DNA from 4 places in the Extibacter sp. GGCC_0201 genome. Region 2 is predicted to be linked to each of the others. Evidence: predicted binding sites of a transcription regulator. Region 2 holds the regulator's gene; each other region holds the start of a gene.
What was found. Region 2 encodes Rex, which represses fermentation and respiration genes when NADH is low (regulators of the CRP and FNR family bind a similar motif). Its sites were predicted from a motif close to ATTGTTAANTANTTAACAAT; they were not measured.
Positions count from the first base shown of each region.

Region 1 (4,826 bases), on a different contig from region 2:
GATGACGATACCTTCCGCCGTAGTCCGAAGTTCTATGATTCCGCTGTAGGAAGGCGTCCCATATCCTCTCTTGATACTGGACAGCGTGACTTTCCCTTCTTTTGCCTGTATCCGGATATTCCCCTTCCCGAACCTGGCATCATCCGGTGCTATCGTCAGGCTGTCTGATTTGTCCCAGTCTTCTTTTTCTTCCCCGCATGTGAGCGTCAGCCCTTTTTCGGACGATATGGTGACACTTGGATGTACGATGTTGCTGTATCCGTTGTCCATGATGAGGACACGGATATCCGGGTTGTCTATAGCTGTGTTCTTTTCCTCCGGTCCGCCTTCTGCTTCGCCGGTCCCTTTTTCTGTTCCCGTCCTGCCCAGTCCTTTTATCCTGCCCGTGCCCTTAAGTGCCGACACAAGGCCGACTATGATAAACAGGGTGACGAGAATCGCCATCCCATAATATAGATATTTTTCTTTTTTTCTTCGTCTCACACTATGTACCTCTTGTCCACCGGTTTTTTCTATATTTATGTCAGCATCCATAAAATAGACCGGAATGCCATAAAAATCATCTTCTGAAATATGAAACCGAGTGCGCATCCTCCCGGAGGGTTTTTGTATCATAGGGAACGAAGTTTCCTATGATATTATAAAAAGACAGCCGTATGATATACGACTGCCCTTTATCTTTAGTAAGATCCCCAAAATGCCGGTTCCTGTATTTTGACTCCTAGCCGCAGCCAGGTGGGTGTCCGCATCTGCTTTTCTGCCTTCCCCTGCGAAATCGGGGGCCTGACATATTACAGAGATATAAGAGTCCCGTTTAAAGTTTTGTAGGTTCAAAATAACAGGAGTTGTCGTGCATCCCAGGTTTTCCTAAAATCATTATACTCTATTATCTCTCGTTTTTCAACAAAAATGTGCCGGCTGTGACAGCTGGCACATTTTTACAGCTTTATTAAGCTGATTATGCTAATTCTTCTACCAGTTTGTTGAGTGCAGCGAGCGCCTCATCCGGCAGCTTATCATAACCGTCTTTTGCGGTAGCGAACTTCTCTACTGCGTTGACACGGTTCATCATTGCATTCTTGAGCTGCGCTTTATAGTCTGCGTCATCCAGGTTAGGAACAAATCCTTCCCACTCCATGATTTCGATATCTTCAAATGGTCCCCACTGCTTGAAGTCAGCTTTTCTCTCCACGATTGCTTCCAGGATGCCGAGCGTATCTTTCGGCTGAACCTTCTTGCCCATAAAATCGCCGGTGTTGACGATATAGCAGTCTACGTCCTTCTCTTCTACAAGCTTTTTGAACTTCTCGTAGTCATTGACAAGAGGATATGTTCTGAATGGGTTAGCGTAAGGAACGATACGGAGCGCATTCAGATCCGTTCCTGCGGCAACACGTTCTGCGGTAGATGTCTTTGTCGCAAGCGTCGCTCCCATGACAGATGCAAGCGCGGAACCTTTCAGCTTGACTACCGGCGGAATCGTCGGGTCTTTCATAATCCAGAAGATAGCATTTACAGGTGCATCTATCTTATCCACACGGTTTGGTGACCATAATTTAGACTTGATGGCACGTCCATTGCCGTTTCTGATATCTTCCGTCACTAACTGAATCTTCCCGTCCTCATCCAGCGTCGCGGAACAGTTCTGGGCAGATAATAAGTACTTGTTGTCATCGCAGCCCGTTGGGTAGTCCGCCGTCTTGTCAAAGTATGTCGGCTCTAACGCTACGGAAGCACAAGTGTCTGTATTGATGATGAACGCGTCGTCATGGAGAACCGTAATCGGATACTTGCCGTCGTGTTTTGCATGTGTGAGCGTAGACTTGCCTGATCCGGAAAGTCCGAATACAGATGCAACATATTTGGAACCGTCAGGAAGCGTATACTCTTTCTGTCCGCCATGGCAGGAAGCATAGCCATTTCTGTTGGCAATCGCCCATGCCATCGTAAGCGTGCCTTTCTTGTGCTCGCCGAAGTATCTCATACCGAGGATACATGCACAGTTCTCAGCAGTATCAAAATAGCAGAGCGTAAGAGGATCGCTCAGGCAGCTGTAATCAACATCCGGGCGGTCCTGTGGAAACCACTGCGGGTCGGAGAAAATATAGATATCTGGCTCTTTGCCGTCGCCTACCGGTTTGGAATTCTTGTACATCTTGACATATTCGTCAGCCATATACTGGAAGTTCAGCATCCAGTTGTACATGATGTTCTCTTCTCCCTCTGGAATAAGAAGATGTGCCTTCACCATGAATTCTGTATCAAGACCAACATATACGGTTGCATGGTACATCGTCTTCCAGCGTGATTCATATACCGCATCCATCGTCACCTTGTCAAGCTTGGCTGCATCTACTCCTGGTTCTCCTTTGATGCGTCGTGCGCCTGCATAGCGGCCTGTCACTGCGCCGTCGTTGAATAACAATACTCTGGCATCGCTGTCAAGACCAAATTCTTCTCCCCTATATACGGGCATATCTGTAACAATCGTTCCCGGTGAGTTCTTAGCCAGGTTGTATGCCTCTTTTAATGTGTTAACCGGAACAACATTATTTCCATAAAATGCTGCTTCAATGATAGAGCGGGTTTTGGAAAAACCAGTTTTCCCGGCACCAATTTCACTAATCGGATAATATGCTTTTGTTGCCATGTCTCTTTTCCTCCTTAAAATTCCAAATTTGATTCATTATCTCATTTTTCAGAAGAAAAGTCAAGACTTTAACAATGTTTTCACGAAAGTTTATGTTTTTTATCATTCATTTATCTCATAATTGTTGTATGTATTGTATGAATAATTACAAAAAATGCAGGATTCGATTTCTAATCCTGCATTTTCTCTTTCTACACTCCAAAATATTTCTTATTGCACTTGCGCACGGCCACAAAAAACCAGATGAGCGCCAACCAGACGAGCGCGAACATTATGAGGAACAAAACACCTATGCCGCCCATGTAAGTATTGTATAAGTCCAGCCCGCCGTATGCGGTTACGATAATCCCGAGTGTCAGGAGCGGAGGGGACATCTCTCTGCAGTAGGCATCCACATCCTTGCATTTTTTGTATCTCGCATCCTTCGGCAGCAGAATCGTCGTATTGATCTCCTTCTTCGTCTTCATCATAAAGTACGCATACAGACAATATAGTCCACATCCAAGTCCAAATATTCCAAATATTCCATTCAGCATCTGTCACACCTCAATTATCGTATATTTAATATCTCTTTTACCGTATCTTCCATCTTATCCGCGTCACACTCCGTCCTGTGGAGCACATCTGCATGGAGAATATCTGCAATTGCCCGGGGCATCTCCACCCCTGACACTTCTTCCAGCTTGTCCAGCAGGAGGAAATCCTCTTCTGCTTCATACGTGCTGTCGATGGATGTCATGACGCTCTTAACGAACTTATAAGGGCTGGCCGTTGAGACCACGAGGCACTTGCTGCCATCTCCTGACGTCTTCCTGTACTCGTCACATACATATGAGGCTACGGCCGTATGCGTGTCCAGTACATATCCGGTGGATTCATAGATGCGTCTGATCTGATCTGCCGTCTGTGCTTCTGTCGCGTATCCGGCCTCAAAATCTTTCAATCTATCCCTCATCTCTTCCGTAAGCGCATAACTTCCACCGTCCCTCAGTTCTTCCATGAATCTGGAAGTCTGACCGGAATCCTCACCGGTTACAAGGTAGATGAGGCGCTCCAGGTTGCTGGAAATCAGAATATCCATGGACGGGGATGTCGTGAGCACGAATGCCCTGTTCCTGTCGTACGTTCCCGTGCGGAAGAAGTCGAACAGTACCTTATTTTCATTTGAAGCGCAGATAAGCCTGCCAATCGGCACGCCCATCTGCTTCGCATAATACGCTGCCAGTATGTTGCCGAAATTGCCGGTCGGAACGACTACATTCATCTTCTCGCCCGCGGACAGTTCCTCTTCCCCGAACAGCTTCGCATATGCATAGACGTAATATACGACCTGGGGGACAAGCCGGCCGATGTTGATGGAATTGGCCGATGAGAACTGGTATCCGTTATCTGCCAGCTTATCTGCCAGCTCCGCATTTTCAAACATCGCTTTCACGCCGCTCTGGGCATGGTCAAAGTTCCCGTGTATCGCCACCACGTCTACATTATTTCCCTTCTGCGTGACCATCTGAAGCTCCTGGACCTTGCTCACGCCGTTCTTTGGGTAGAACACGATGATTCTCGTACCGTCCACATCCGCAAAGCCAGCCATAGCCGCTTTCCCTGTATCACCTGACGTAGCCGCCAGTATAACAATTTCATTCTCCACATGATTCTTCTTTGCTGATGTCGTCATAAGGTATGGAAGTATGGACAGGGCCATATCCTTGAATGCAATCGTAGAGCCGTGAAACAGTTCCAGATAATACGTATCACCCACTTTTGCAAGCGGAGCAATCTCCTCCGTGTCGAACTTGCTGTCATATGCCCTGCTGATACAGGTCTTAAGCTCCTCTTCCGTGAAATCGGTCAGGAACAGCTTCATCACCTCATATGCCGTCTCCTGATAGCTCATGCTTTTGAGCCTGTCCATCGGGATGTCCAGCTTTGGGATGCGCTCCGGAACGAACAGCCCGCCGTCCGGCGCAAGACCTTTCAGCACGGCCTCGGATGCTGTAGCCTTCAAGTTGGAATTTCTTGTGCTCTTATAATGTAGATTCATCTCTTCCATCCTTTCAATTCGCTTTCCTGAATGCAATAAATAGAATTGCACTGATTGCCATCAATATCGGATAAAACAAATATGGCATTATGTTAAATGGTGTCAGCCCCGTAAGGCTTGCCGCCGAGAGCAGCT
Region 1 covers NZ_JABFCH010000036.1:6,284-11,109, reverse strand. The annotation lists gene HJV72_RS17705 (SpoIID/LytB domain-containing protein) at 1-483, opposite strand, end outside; RNA gene ssrS (6S RNA) at 686-867, opposite strand; gene HJV72_RS17695 (phosphoenolpyruvate carboxykinase (ATP)) at 959-2,650, opposite strand; gene HJV72_RS17690 (hypothetical protein) at 2,842-3,186, opposite strand; gene thrC (threonine synthase) at 3,201-4,691, opposite strand; gene HJV72_RS17680 (Na+/H+ antiporter NhaC family protein) at 4,705-4,826, opposite strand, start outside.
Region 1: HJV72_RS17695 (phosphoenolpyruvate carboxykinase (ATP)) is a predicted target of Rex. The motif match lies at 2,707-2,726, and genes of this name have one in related genera.

Region 2 (4,826 bases):
CCTCTTCTTGTGTCATGAGCGTGTCTATCTCGGCGTCCCGTCCTTCCAGACTGCTGATGCGTTCCTCGGTCTTCTTGAGGTCATTCTGGCGTTTGCGCTCTTTTGCCTGGGCTTCTTTCTGCTCCTGCCAGCTCAGTTTAGATTCGGACACCTCTTCCGGTGCTGCCGATGGATCATCCGACTGCCCGGTTCTTGCATATACCGCGGTCAGTTCCTCTTTCTTCTCCAGATAATAATCATAATTGCCTATATAGTTGACGAAAGTCTGGTTGACCAGATCCAGAATCCTGGTGGCAGTCTCGTTGATGAAGTAACGGTCGTGTGACACATACAGCACAGTGCCGGTGTAATCGTTCAGAGCCTTTTCCAGGATTTCCTTGGAAGTGATGTCCAGATGGTTGGTCGGCTCGTCAAGGATGAGGAAATTCGCTTCCGAGAGCATGAGCTTGGCAAGCGATACGCGCCCCCTCTCACCGCCGCTCAGGTCGCCGATCAGCTTGAACACGTCGTCACCTGTGAACAGGAATGCTGCCAGCATATTGCGTATCTGCGTATTGGTGAGTTTCGGATAATCGTCGGAGATCTCAGCAAAAATGGTCTTCTCCATATGAAGCACATGGTGCTCCTGGTCATAATAGCCAATCTGTACATTCGTTCCAAGCGTAAAGGTTCCGCTGTCCGCGCCAATTACGTTGTTAAGTATCTTAAGCAGCGTCGTCTTGCCTGTACCATTATCACCTATGACAGCGACATGCTCCCCGCGCTTGATATCAAAGCTTATGTCGGAAAAAAGGTGCTGGGGAGGGAAAGATTTGCTCAGATGCTCAACGCTCAGCACGTCATTTCCGCTCACGCAGGAAGGCTCGAGGGAAAGATGTATCTCTGTGACGGCCTCCTGAGGCTTTTCCGCCGGCTGCATCTTGGCAAGCATCTTTTCCCTGCTTTCTGCCCGTTTGATGGATTTTTCCCGGTTGAAAGAGCGCAGCTTCTCGATGACCGCCTCCTGGTGCTTGATTTCCTGCTGCTGGTTCAGGTACTCTTTCAGCTTCGCGTCACGAATCATCTTCTTCTTTTCGGCATACTGGCTGTAATTGCCAAGGAAGACGGACAACGTCCCCAGTTCAATCTCAAGGACCTTCGTGACGACCCTGTTCAGGAAATACCGGTCATGGGAGACGATGAGTACCGCACCCTGGTAGTTTAAAAGATATGTTTCCAGCCACGCGATGGAATTGAGGTCAAGATGATTGGTAGGCTCATCCAGAAGAAGGATGTCGGGCTTCGTCAGCAGGAGCTTGCCAAGAGAAACCCTCGTTTTCTGCCCTCCGGATAGTGTGTCGACCTTTTTTGCAAAATCCGTCTCGTCAAATCCAAGCCCTTTGAGGACCCCGGTTATCTCGCTTTCGTAGGCATAGCCGTTGGCGCGCTCGAAGACGGCGGTGAGACGGTTATATGTATCCAGGCGCGCTTTTAAAGCATCTCCTTCGAGATGCTTCAATTCCAGCTCTATCGCGCGTATCTGGCGTTCCGTCTCTATGACGTCCGCCTTGGCTGTCTTTACTTCTTCGTAGATAGTGCTGCCGCCCGACATATCCTGATGCTGCGCGAGATAGCCGATCGTCCTGCCTTTCGTGAGGATGACGTCCCCGGAATCCGCCGGAAGTTCCCCCACTATCATCTTCAGTATGGTGGATTTCCCTGCGCCGTTCGGTCCCACGAGGGCGGCTTTTTCATAGTCCTCTATATGAAAAGAAGCGTCTTTTACGATGACATCTTCTCCAAATGCTTTATTCATTCCATGGCATGCTAGTATCATAACGTCCTCCTGCATCGTCCTGCATTGCTTTAAAAGCAGGCTCTGCTAACATTCATTATATCGAAAATAGGACAAAATACAACTAAAAGTTTGACTTTGAAGTGACAATTCTATATAATATTTTTTAGAACGTAACAGGAAGGTGAGTGGGCTAGTGGAAGAAAGAGAAATCTCTCAGGCAGTGATTCGGAGGCTGCCAAGATATTACAGATATTTGGGGGAACTGCTGGAAAACGGAGTTGAAAGAATATCATCCAATGATTTGAGCAAGAGAATGAAAGTTACAGCATCCCAGATTCGTCAGGACCTCAACAATTTTGGCGGGTTCGGACAACAGGGATATGGCTATAATGTAAAGTATCTATATACAGAAATCGGCAAGATTCTCGGCCTGGAAGAAAATCACAATATCGTCATCATCGGAGCCGGTAATCTGGGACAGGCGCTTGCGAATTACGCTGCATTCGAAAAACGGGGCTTTATCTTAAAAGGAATCTTTGATGTGAATCCCAGGTTAAACGGAGTATCAATCAGAGGCGTGCCGATTCGTATGATGGATGAGCTGAAAGATTTTGTCCAGAATAACAATGTCGAGATTGCCGTATTGACCATCCCGAAAGACAAGGCGATTGAAGTCGCGAATCTCCTGGTAGATAATGGGGTAAGGGCAATCTGGAATTTTGCACATACGGATCTGAACCTGCCGGACCATATTATCGTCGAAAATGTTCACCTTATCGAGAGTCTTATGAGGCTCTCCTATAACATAGGCCGTTATAACGAAGAACATAGCGATAAAAAATAAAGAAGTATAAAAACGTGTAATGATGGGCATGTGCAGAACAGGCTTGTCTTTACACGTTCTTTTATATACCGGAACTTTTCGCAGGCTAGAAAAGACCGGCAAAATAACAGGAGGTGAGAGGTATGAAATATCTGCTGAATGCATCCCAGATGAAGCGCGCAGATCAATATACGATTGAGCAGCTTCAGATTCCTCCATCAGATCTGATGGAACGTGCCGCGGCGGCATGCGTGGCCTACATGGAAGACAGCAGGTTGGACCTGTCGGAGGCATGTGTCGTATGCGGAACCGGCAATAACGGAGGAGACGGCTTTGCTATCGCAAGGATGCTTACGGAAAAAGGGCATACGGTCACAGCTGTCCTCGCAGGGGACGAAGGACAGTGTTCCCGGGAGACGAAGGAACAGATAAAGCGTCTGCGGCAGACGGGAACTGAGATTGCCACAGATTATGCAGAAGGCCGGTACAGCATCATCGTGGACGCATTGTTTGGCGTCGGACTAAACCGTACTCTCGAAGGGAGGTACAGGGAACTTGTTGAAGCCATGAACCGCTCAGAGGGATACCGGCTGGCGGTAGACATTCCGTCCGGCGTGTGTGCGGACAACGGCTCTGTCATGGGGACGGCTTTTAGGGCCGACGCTACAGTGACGTTCCAGGAGAGGAAGCTTGGACTTGAATTATATCCGGGAAAGGAATACGCGGGGCAAGTAGTGACTGCAGATATCGGTATAGATGCATCAGAGGTCAAAAAAGAGAGCGGTACGGCCTTTACATATGAAGAAAGCGATTACAAGCGCCTCCTTCCTAAGCGCAGGGCCGATTCCAACAAGGGGACATATGGGAAGGTGCTGATCATCGCAGGGAGCAAGGGCATGTCCGGGGCCGCTTTCCTGAACGCCAAGGCGGCCTATACAGTGGGAGCCGGACTGGTACAGATATATACGTCGGAGGATAACCGCGTCATACTGCAGACGCTTCTGCCGGAAGCGGTTATCAAGACATATGACTTTTACGATGAAGTCGAACTGCTCAAGCTGCTGAACCGGGCAGATGTAGTGAGCGTAGGTTCTGGAATCGGGACGAGTGACAAGTCGAGGAAGATACTCAGGACAGTGATGGAAAATGTAGAAGTGCCATGCGTGATAGATGCAGACGGGCTGAATCTGATTGCAGACCACAAGAAATATCTTGACCGGCTGCGCCATGAGAACTTTATCTTTACGCCGCATATGAAAGAAATGTCCCGTATGACAGGGAAGGACATCCCGGAGCTCAGATCACAGAGAATGCAGATTCTGCGGGACTTTGCAGAAGAGTACAGCGTCACCTGCGTGCTGAAAGACGCACGGACAGTCACCATGTCGGCGGGCAGGCAGCCGTACGTGAACCTGTCAGGCAATGCATCCATGGCGAAGGCAGGCTCCGGCGATGTGCTCGCAGGTGTGATAGCAGGCCTGCTGTCACAGGGGCTGGGACTCAGAGAAGCAGCGGAGCTTGGAACGTATCTGCACGGCCGGGCAGGGGAACTTGCATGTCTGGATAAAGGATGCTACAGCGTCATGGCATCTGATCTGATCGAGTATGCCGGCCGGGCAATGAAAGAACAGGAGGACAGATAGATGAAAGCATATAACAGAGTGTGTGCCAGGATAGACCTGGATGCGGTGGAATATAATATAGAGATGATGAGACGAAATGTCAGAGAAGGGGTTAAGATGCTCGGTGTCGTGAAGACGGACGGCTATGGACACGGAGCGGTGCAGATAGCAAAAATGCTCTCTCCGAAAGAGTATATGTGGGGATTCGCGGTCGCGACGCTTGACGAAGCTTTAGTACTGCGCCGCGCAGGAATTGAAAAGCCATTGCTCGTACTGGGCTGCATCTTTCCGGATCAACGGGAGGAAATGATAAAACACGACATCCGCATGACATTGTATACGGAAGAAATGGCCCGTGAGGTATCTGAACTTGCGGTCAAAATGGGAAAACAGGCATATATTCATATTAAGCTGGATACAGGGATGTCAAGACTTGGATTTATGATTGAAGAAGAGACGGCGGAAATAATCGAGCGTATAAGCAAGATGCCGAACCTGGCTTTGGAAGGAATGTACACACATTTTGCGAAAGCAGATGAGATAGATAAGTCTTTTACCGAAAAACAGATTAAAAACTACGTATGGATGAAAGAGACCCTTGCAC
Region 2 covers NZ_JABFCH010000019.1:195-5,020, forward strand. The annotation lists gene HJV72_RS12850 (ABC-F family ATP-binding cassette domain-containing protein) at 1-1,816, opposite strand, end outside; gene HJV72_RS12855 (redox-sensing transcriptional repressor Rex) at 1,971-2,621, shown strand; gene HJV72_RS12860 (NAD(P)H-hydrate dehydratase) at 2,744-4,243, shown strand; gene alr (alanine racemase) at 4,244-4,826, shown strand, end outside.

Region 3 (4,826 bases), on a different contig from region 2:
TATCTCGGGTTAGCTCCTGTGCACTGGTCGTTGAAGGCCTGCTCTACCATGTCATCCAACGTATCTAAGAAGTATTTCTCGTCGATGCCGTAATCTTTGATCGTCTTTTTGATACCTATCTTTTCTTTCAGATCTTCCAGCTTAGCTATGAAGCTGTCGAGCACTTCCTGATCATCCTTGCCCTGGCAACCTGCGAAGCGTCCCAGTTCTGCGTATCTTGCAAGCGCATGTGGATACTCATACTGTGAGAATGTCCCCATCTTAGTCGGCACTTCTGCCGCATTATATCTGATAACCTCTGTGAGGACGACTGCATTGGCTACACCGTGCGGCAGATGATGGAACGCGCCCAGTTTGTGTGCCATGGAGTGGTTGAGCCCGAGGAACGCATTGGCGAATGCCATGCCTGCCATACAGGAGGCGTTAGCCATCATCTCACGCGCTTTCGGATCATTTGCCCCATTTTCGTATGCAGAAGGCAGATACTCAAATACATTCTTCACTGCTTTCATCGCAAGCCCGTCTGTATAGTCTGTAGCCATGATTGATACATATGCTTCTATCGCATGAGTCATGACATCGATGCCAGAAGCGCTTGTAAGTCCTTTTGGCTGTGTCATCATATTGTCTACATCGACGATAGCCATATTCGGAAGCAGCTCGTAATCAGCTATCGGCCATTTGACGCCTGTGTCTGCATCTGTGATGATTGCAAACGGCGTCACCTCGGAACCTGTTCCTGAAGAGGTCGGAATCGCCACAAAGTATGCCTTTTCACCCATTTTCGGGAAAGTGTACACCCTCTTGCGTATATCCATGAAGTCCATTGCCATGTCTTCAAAGTCAGCTTCCGGATGCTCGTACATCACCCACATGATCTTGGCTGCGTCCATGGCAGAACCTCCGCCAAGAGCGATAATCGTGTCAGGCTCAAACTGCTTCATCTGATCGGTACCCTTCTGTGCACACTGCAGCGTCGGGTCTGGCGCCACTTCATAGAAGCATGTATGCTGGATGCCCATCTCGTCTAACTTCTCTTCAATCGGGGCAACATAGCCGTTCTTATATAAGAAGGAATCCGTTACGATAAATGCTTTTTTCTTCTTCATAACTGTTCCAAGTTCATCAAGTGCTACAGGCATGCAGCCTTTCTTAAAGTATACCTTCTCAGGCGTTCTAAACCAAAGCATGTTTTCTCTCCTCTCAGCAACCGTCTTGATGTTAATCAAATGCTTTACTCCAACGTTTTCTGATACGGAGTTGCCTCCCCAGGAACCGCATCCAAGAGTCAGAGACGGAGCAAGCTTGAAGTTATATAAGTCACCGATTCCGCCATGGGATGAAGGTGTGTTGATAAGTATTCGGCATGTCTTCATAGCTGCCGCGTGTTTTGCAATCTTTTCCTGCTCCGCCGGATGTACGTACAGGGATGCCGTATGTCCGTATCCGCCGTCAGCTACGAGCTGCTCTGCCTTTGCAAGCGCTTCATCATATGTCTTCGCCCTGTACATTCCCAGTACCGGTGAGAGCTTTTCATGGGCAAATTCTTCTGAGATATCCACAGATTCGACTTCGCCTATCAGAATCTTCGTATCCTCCGGAACTTCAACACCGGCGAGCTTAGCAATCTCATAGGCAGACTTTCCGGGAATCTTGTTGTTGAGGGCGCCGTTTATAATAATCGTCTTACGCACCTTGTCGAGCTCCTCGCCCTTCTTCAGGAAATAGCACCCTCTATAGGCGAACTCTTTCTTCACCTCATCATATATGCTGTCAAGAACCGTAACGGTCTGTTCCGAAGCACATATCATACCATTGTCAAATGTCTTGGAATGGATAATAGAACTTACTGCCATCTTGATATCCGCCGTGTCATCTATTATAACAGGAGTATTGCCGGCACCCACGCCAAGCGCCGGTTTTCCGGAAGAGTAGGCCGCCTTTACCATGCCCGGGCCCCCTGTAGCAAGCGTAATATCTGCATCTTTCATAACCATATTCGTAAGTTCAAGAGACGGAACATCAATCCAGCCGATAATACCTTCCGGAGCACCTGCCTTTACTGCCGCGTCCAGCACGACCTTGGCCGCCGCAATTGTACAAGACTTGGCAGATGGATGAGGGCTGATGATGATTGCATTTCTCGTCTTCAGGCAGATAAGCGTCTTAAATATCGCCGTAGACGTAGGGTTCGTCGTCGGGATGACCGCTGCTACAAGGCCAATCGGTTCTGCAATCTTCTTGATTCCAAAAGCGGCATCTTCTTCGATTACCCCGCATGTCTTCGTGTTCTTATATGCATTATAGATATACTCTGCAGCATAATGGTTCTTGATGACCTTATCCTCCACGATACCGCGCCCTGTCTCTTCGACTGCCTGCTTGGCCAGCGGAATTCGCATCTTGTTGGCCGCAAGTGCTGCCTCATAGAATATCTTATCAACCTGTTCTTGTGTGTATGTAGCAAATACTTTCTGAGCATCTCTCATCGCTTTCATTTTAGCTTCGAGAGTCTCTACGCTGTCGACAACTGCTGGTATTGCTTCCTTTTTCTTCGCCATTTTTTATGTTCCTCCCGTAATAGTGTTTATCTTTCTTCAGGGCTTAGTATAGTACCTCGTTAAATATTTGTCAATACTTTTTTGATATTTTTTTAACAATATTTTTTGTAACCCCGTCGGCCAAAAAAAAGCTGCACGACCACAAGTGAAAGTATGTCGTGCCAGCGCCGGTCGCGACAGAAGAACCGAGTGTGGGCATATAAGCCCGGCTAAGCCATCCACCCGGTTCTCCGTACCATACGTATATTACATTGTAATCTTGACTATTGCGGCAGGACAGTTAACTGTTTCTACAGCTTCAATACCGTGCCCAGGTTCCTCTCCAGTGCTGAGTCAAAGATATACTTCGCCATGGCCACGTCACAGACAGACATGCCTATGTTAGAGCATACGATCAGTTCATCCTTCCGTTCTCTGCCTTCTTTGATACCAGCCACAATCTCTCCTGTCTCCGCATATATCTCAGGCAGCCCGTCCGGAAAATATCCCATGCTGTCAAACAGCACATGCTCATCCCGGCTGTCAACGATATACTTGTCGGCATTCCTCTGGATATCCGCCTCCCAGAACGTATTCAGGTCACACGGCAGGATTGTCTGTCCTGCATGTACCCACTCCTTCTTCACGACGGCCATATTCTCTCTTGTGATGATAGTCGCAGAACTCATGACATCACAGTTTTCTGCCACATCCTTGGGTGATGCTGCCATGATCAGCTCGATTCCGTCTACTTCATCCTTTACCTGTTCTACGAGCCGCTCCATAGTCTCTCGTCTCACGTCATAGACATATATTTTTTTCAAGTTTTTCAGCTTATGGACGATATATCTCACATGTCCGATTCCCTGAACGCCACACCCGAACATGCCGAACGTCTCAGCATCGGGGTGGAGTGCCGCAGCAGCAATCGAAGTAACTGCCGGAGTACGCATCGCTGTGAGCCATGCCCCGTCCATGATGACCATCGGGAACCCTGTCAGTATTTCATTGAGAATCATAAGCCCTGATGTCTGTGGGAGCCCATATTCTTTCGGATTCCTAGGATAACACTCTATCCATTTCTCTCCACACGCCATCTGTCCCGGTACATAGGCAGGCATTGCATGATAGAACACGTCATCATACGGGTGGATTCCAATCTTTGCCGGCATCTCATACTCTTTCCTGCCGTGGGCATCCAGCGTCTTTTCTATAATTTCGAGCGTCTGCTTCACATCCGGGCCTGCCTCGATGCACTGGTCCTTCGTCAGATAGAGAATCTCGCTTCCTATCTTGATTTTCGATTCGATTTTGTCCTTTTCCTTCTTCAGCATTTCATCCAGGTTCATAGTAGTTCCTCCTTTACAAGTTTTCAGTGAACAGTGTCATACCAATTATTAATCGCGATTAATTTTGGGCAGAATGATTACTTTACAAACCGGAAAACAATCTCTTCCAGACATTTCATAAACTCCTCAGCCTTTCCTGCGGCATCTGGTTCCTGCCCCTGCTGTCTGGCGTCCAGCAAATCCTTCAGATAACCTTTATACAGATGGATGCTCGCGCTGTTCAACAGCCTGGCGTCTTCGGCACTCAACCTATGATCCCTGACGCAGTTCTCAATCATCAGGTAATCCCGGTGGCTGAAATCACCATTAACAAATATAGCCTCCTTCCCCTTTTCAATCATGCCTATCTCTTCTGGGAATATCTCATAATATTCCCTCATTATCTGATCCAGCCTGCCGCTGTATTTACCAAAAAACAGATTGTCAAATATCTCAGGCTTTTCAAAGGAAGATTCGGCAAAGCACCTCCACACCGCAAAATGCAGCTTCAGGCTGTCTTCTATCCGGTCAAAGCACCCTGCAACTTCCCTGAGGTATCCGCTTAAGAACTGAAGTGACGCATACAGCACAAGCTCGTCAAGCCCCGTAAAATACCGATAGATGTTGGCAGGATTGCAGTCCATCATCTTTCCCAGACGCCGGATGCTCAATGCCTGGATCCCTTCCTTCGAAAGAACCTCATATGTAGCCTTAATAAACTGTTCTCTGGAAATATTCTCTTTCATACCCGCTCCGCAATCAATTATGTTGGCTCCATTATAGGCTTACACATTCATGAAGTCAAGATATATGCCCCAAATTACTTTGTCTATCTTCTGTCATTCGCCACGTTATGCCAGATATTGAAAACGGGGTCAGGCCCCTATGGAATATCCATAGGGGCCTGACCCCGTTTTCGTACATCTATTAAGCTATTCTATTATACAAGCTCAAGAAG
Region 3 covers NZ_JABFCH010000020.1:21,198-26,023, reverse strand. The annotation lists gene adhE (bifunctional acetaldehyde-CoA/alcohol dehydrogenase) at 1-2,561, opposite strand, end outside; gene HJV72_RS13425 (ornithine cyclodeaminase family protein) at 2,852-3,889, opposite strand; gene HJV72_RS13420 (TetR/AcrR family transcriptional regulator) at 3,967-4,614, opposite strand; gene HJV72_RS13415 (bL17 family ribosomal protein) at 4,809-4,826, opposite strand, start outside.
Region 3: adhE (bifunctional acetaldehyde-CoA/alcohol dehydrogenase) is a predicted target of Rex. The motif match lies at 2,642-2,661, and genes of this name have one in related genera.

Region 4 (4,826 bases), on a different contig from region 2:
AATATCTGCATTTGTCGGCATGAAGGGCAAGGGACAGCCGGTATGTACGGTCATCCGCGGGAATGTCGTTGCCGAAGATGGAAAGATTACAGCAGAAAAAGGCGTGGGCGAATTAATCAGACGATTAAGCTAAGCCTGTGCATATCGAAAGGAGAGAGAAGATGAGTAATATCGTTGAAAATATGAATCTGAACCCGGAACTCGTCAAGAATGTGGATCCGGATCTTCAGCCGACCAAGAAACGTATCATGGGATCATTATCCTATGCGGCAAGCTTTATGGGAGGGTGCGTATCTATCGGTACGTTCTCCATGGGTGCGGGACTGATTGGGGTACTGACAGTAGGGCAGGCGATTCTCGCCATGATCATAGGATGCCTCGTCATCGCCATTGCACTCGTTGTAATCGGCAACTGCGGACATAAGTATGGGATACCTTATACGGTACAGCTCAGAAGCAGCTTTGGAACAGCTGGCGTCAAGATACCTGGACTGCTCAGAGGCGTGCCTGCGATTATCTGGTTCGGATTCCAGAGCTGGGTAGGAGCCGGTGCCATCAACAGCTGTTTCAAGATCTTGTTCGGATTTGACAATCTGCCGGTCGTCTATGCATTGTTTACGCTCCTGCAGGTAGCGCTCGCAATCAAAGGTTTTGAGGGTATCAAATGGCTTGAGAACATATCCTGTGTCTTTATCATTGCAATCCTGGCTTACATGCTGTACGTGGTGAAGACGCAGTTTGCCACAGAGATCGATGACGTGTTCTCAGGAATAAAGGGAACGTGGGGCATGCCGTTCTGGGCAGCGACCACATCCTTCCTTGGCATCTATTCGACCATGATTATCAACGCATCAGACTATTCACGTAACCTGAAGGAAAATGTAAAGTCTGTCCGCACCGCAAGCATATACACGGTGGCTATCCTGCCGGTAACGCTGTTCATGGGGCTCATAGGGCTGCTTGTTACGGCAGCGACAGGAAACAGCGATCCGGTCGTCGTGTTCTCTACGACGATGGGCAGCAAGTTCCTTACGATCGTGACGCTACTGTTCATCGCATTTGCCCAGGTGACGACGAACGTACTGAACAATATCGTGCCGCCGTCTTACGTATTGATGGAATCCTTCCACATGAAATGGTCGCACGCCACAGTCGTCGTCGGTATCCTCTCTGCGTGCTGCATGCCATGGAAGCTGGTTACCGATCAGTCGGCGGCAGGGCTTAGCCTGTTTACCCAGTTCTACTCCGCGTTCCTCGGACCAATCTTCGCGGTCATGGCGGTAGACTACTATATCCTCCGCAAGAAGAAGCTGGATATCAACAACATGTATGACAAGCAGGGCATATACAAAGGCGTCAACTGGGCGGCCATCATCGCGATAGTCGTGGGCTCCCTCTGCTCCCTGCTCATCGTGGAACTGTCATGGTACATAAGCCTCATACCGACAGGGCTTGTCTACTACTTCCTGATGAAGACGATGAAGAGCTCGGCACCATTCCGCAAAGGGACAATATTCGGGGAATAAGTTAAGAATTTAATGGCAGCGTACGGAGAAGGGAACGGATGTATATGGTCGTGTCAAAGCGCTCCGTTCGCCGGGTATCCGTAGCTGCAAGAAGAGCCGGAAGCAGGCGCGAGGATGTTATGTGAGATAACACCCTCGCGCCTGCTTCCGCTTTACATCCTTCTGGCTTCGTCGAGGAACTTCAGCGTCTCTTCGAGAAGGCTTCCCGTAAACGGGTCCTCCTCGACCCGGTCGAAATCGTGGGTGCTGCCTGCTGCGATAAACTGTTTTGCGGCATAGCGGCCTGTTAGCGCCAGGAATTCTTCGTACGGTACATCCGGATCGTTCGTGCTGTGTGCACAGAACAGCGGACATGGCAGAGAGGTGCATGTACGCAGGGTATAGTCCAGATAGAAGTATTTCTCGCGCCCTTCGTACAGCAGCGACCGCCACCGCCCGGTCTGCCTTGCATAGACATAGATGCTGTAATGTGTGTCCAGACTTCCAGAAGACCGAAGCTCTGTACCGGCGCTGTCCAGACAGGAGGCTTCCACCGGAGGGAGAGAGCAATAGAAGCTGCTCGGGGTCTCGAACCAGCCGTCGCAGAGAAAGCCGTATCCGTAGTAGGAAAGGATACCCTTCGGGGCGGTGGGGAGGTCACCCTGAGCGGCGGCCAGAAGACAGAGATATGCGCCAGCGGAACGCCCCCAGAGGAAGAAAGGAAGCTCACAGCCACAGTACATATCAGAGTATTCCACATAGTGTGAGATGGAAGAAGAGACGTCATCCAGTATCGTATTCAGCTTTGCCGCCGGCGCAAGGGGATAGTCATATGAGATGATGATATATCCTGCGCCTGTCAGCGTGTCGATATGGAGCCTGGGAAGGTCATCCCTTTCCCCGTACAGAAGGCCGCCTCCGTGGAAATACAGGATACAGGCTCTGGGTGCGGCACCGCTGTCTGCATATATGGTGGCATGTTTCTGGTATAATGTATTGCTTATTTCTATAACTTTCTTCTCTAGCATATTGTAAGTCTCCTTTCAATCCCCATTTTAGCGGGCCATATGGATAAAGCATATAGATAACATAAATAACGTGCAGCGAGGTGCATATATTTTTGTCTGCTGCGGATAAATATCTACAAAATGATATCCTGGTAAAAAAGGCATGCCGGCAGTCGCTGCAATAAAGATATTATAACATAAAACCGATATGGGCAGACATGTGAAAAAAATGACAATGGGGTATAAAGTTGATAAAAATTCTGTTCGGTTTTCTCAATAATAATCATTGAAAAATCGTATGGCAGTTGTCATAATTATGGTATAAAAACTGGTTGACCACTAGAGTAAATTATAAGTAAAGAAAGAGAGGAATTAAAAATGAGTTATTTAAACGATCAGGTAGGGTACCGCGAGGAGCTTTTGATGACACGTTCCGTAATCAAGAAAGAGAATTATGTGCTTCTCGAGCCAGACGGACTTGTGAAGAACAGCATTCCGGGCTACGAGAACTGTGACGTGACAATCCTTGGCTCGCCGGCGATGGGAGCGTCTTTTGCCGATTATCTCGTAACGGCAAGGGAAGGCGGCAAGAACAGCGGAATCGGCGGAGAAGGGCTGGAGACATTCCTGTATGTGATATCAGGCGAAGTTACGGTTAAAAATGCGGATAAAGAAGAAGTGCTCACAGAAGGCGGATATATCTTCTCACCGGAAAGCAACGTAGTATCTTTTGAGAACAAGGGCAAAGAAGAGGCTAAGCTTTTTGTATACAAACGCAGATACGAAAGAGTGGAAGGCTACAGTGCATACACGGTTGTAGGCAATGCGAACGATCTGCCATGGATTGAATATGAGGGGATGGAGAACTGCCATATCAAAGATTTCCTTCCGGCTGCAGGCGACTTTGGATTTGATATGAACATGCACATCCTCAAATTTAAGCTTGGCGCGTCACATGGCTATATCGAGACGCATGTACAGGAGCACGGAATGTATTTCCTGCAGGGCAAGGGCATGTATCGTGTAGATGACGAATGGGTCCCGGTCAAAGCAGGCGACTATATGTTCCTGGATGCGTACTGCCCACAGGCTTGTTACGCAGTAGGCCGCGAGGAAGACTTCGCTTACATCTACTCCAAAGACTGTAACAGAGACGTGGTATTATAAACCGGGGAAAGAAAAATAGCAAAGAGGAGCAGAAAATATGAAACTATCTCGGGATGAATTAAAAAACCTGATGAAAAATAAGCTGATAAAAGCGGGCTTAAGTGAAGAACATGCCGATATGACGGCGGAGATACTCACGTGGTCGGATGAAAGGGGATACCATTCCCATGGCGCTGTCCGGGTGGAGTATTACAGCGAGCGAATCGCCAAAGGCGGTATTACGACAGACCCCGCGTTTGAATGGAAAGAGACGGGACCGTGCTCTGCGATATATGAAGGGGATAACGGCTGTGGCTATGTGGCTTCCACCCTTGCGATGGAAAAGACGATAGAGATGGCTAAAAAGTCAGGCATCGCCGTGACAGGTATCCGCAACATATCACACAGCGGTTCCATCGGATATTATACGGAGATGGCTGCAAAGCAAGATCTTGTGGCAATCGCGTTCTGCCAGTCTGACCCGATGGCAGTGCCGTTTGGAGGAACGGAGCCTTACTATGGCACGAACCCTATCTCGTTCGCGGCGCCTACGGCTGACGACAGGACGGTCGTATTCGATATGGCGACGACGGTCCAGGCGTGGGGCAAGATTTTGGATAAGCGTTCCAGACATGAGGCGATACCGGATTCCTGGGCGGTGGATGAAAAAGGGCAGCCTGTGACAGATTCAAGACTTGTCAACGCGCTGCTTCCGATTGCCGGCGCAAAAGGATACGGGCTTATGATGATGGTAGACGTATTTGCAGGAGTATTGCTCGGCGTTCCGTTCGGTAAACATGTAAGTTCCATGTACCATGACCTTTCCAAGGGAAGAGATCTGGGACAGATGTTCATCGTCATGGATCCGTCAAGGTTCGTCGGTCTGGATGCGTTTAAGAAGTCTATGTCCCAGGTGCTCGATGAGCTGGGAGAGATGCCCGCGGCCGAAGGGTACGGAAAGGTATACTATCCGGGAGAACGTGCGGTCATGCGACGTGATAAGGCATATGAAACAGGCGGCGTGGAGATTGTAGATGAGATCTATAACTATCTCGTAAGTGAGGATGTACATTACGACAGATACGACCACAAAAACAGATTTGCCGAATAGGGGAAGGAGAACGTATGTTAAAGACAATTGTGAAGAAGGGAAGCTATCATGATTCCG
Region 4 covers NZ_JABFCH010000001.1:91,924-96,749, forward strand. The annotation lists gene allB (allantoinase AllB) at 1-133, shown strand, start outside; gene HJV72_RS00435 (NCS1 family transporter) at 162-1,526, shown strand; gene HJV72_RS00440 (alpha/beta hydrolase) at 1,679-2,533, opposite strand; gene allE ((S)-ureidoglycine aminohydrolase) at 2,891-3,679, shown strand; gene allD (ureidoglycolate dehydrogenase) at 3,717-4,769, shown strand; gene fdrA (DUF1116 domain-containing protein) at 4,784-4,826, shown strand, end outside.
Region 4: allE ((S)-ureidoglycine aminohydrolase) is a predicted target of Rex. The motif match lies at 2,730-2,749, and genes of this name have one in related genera.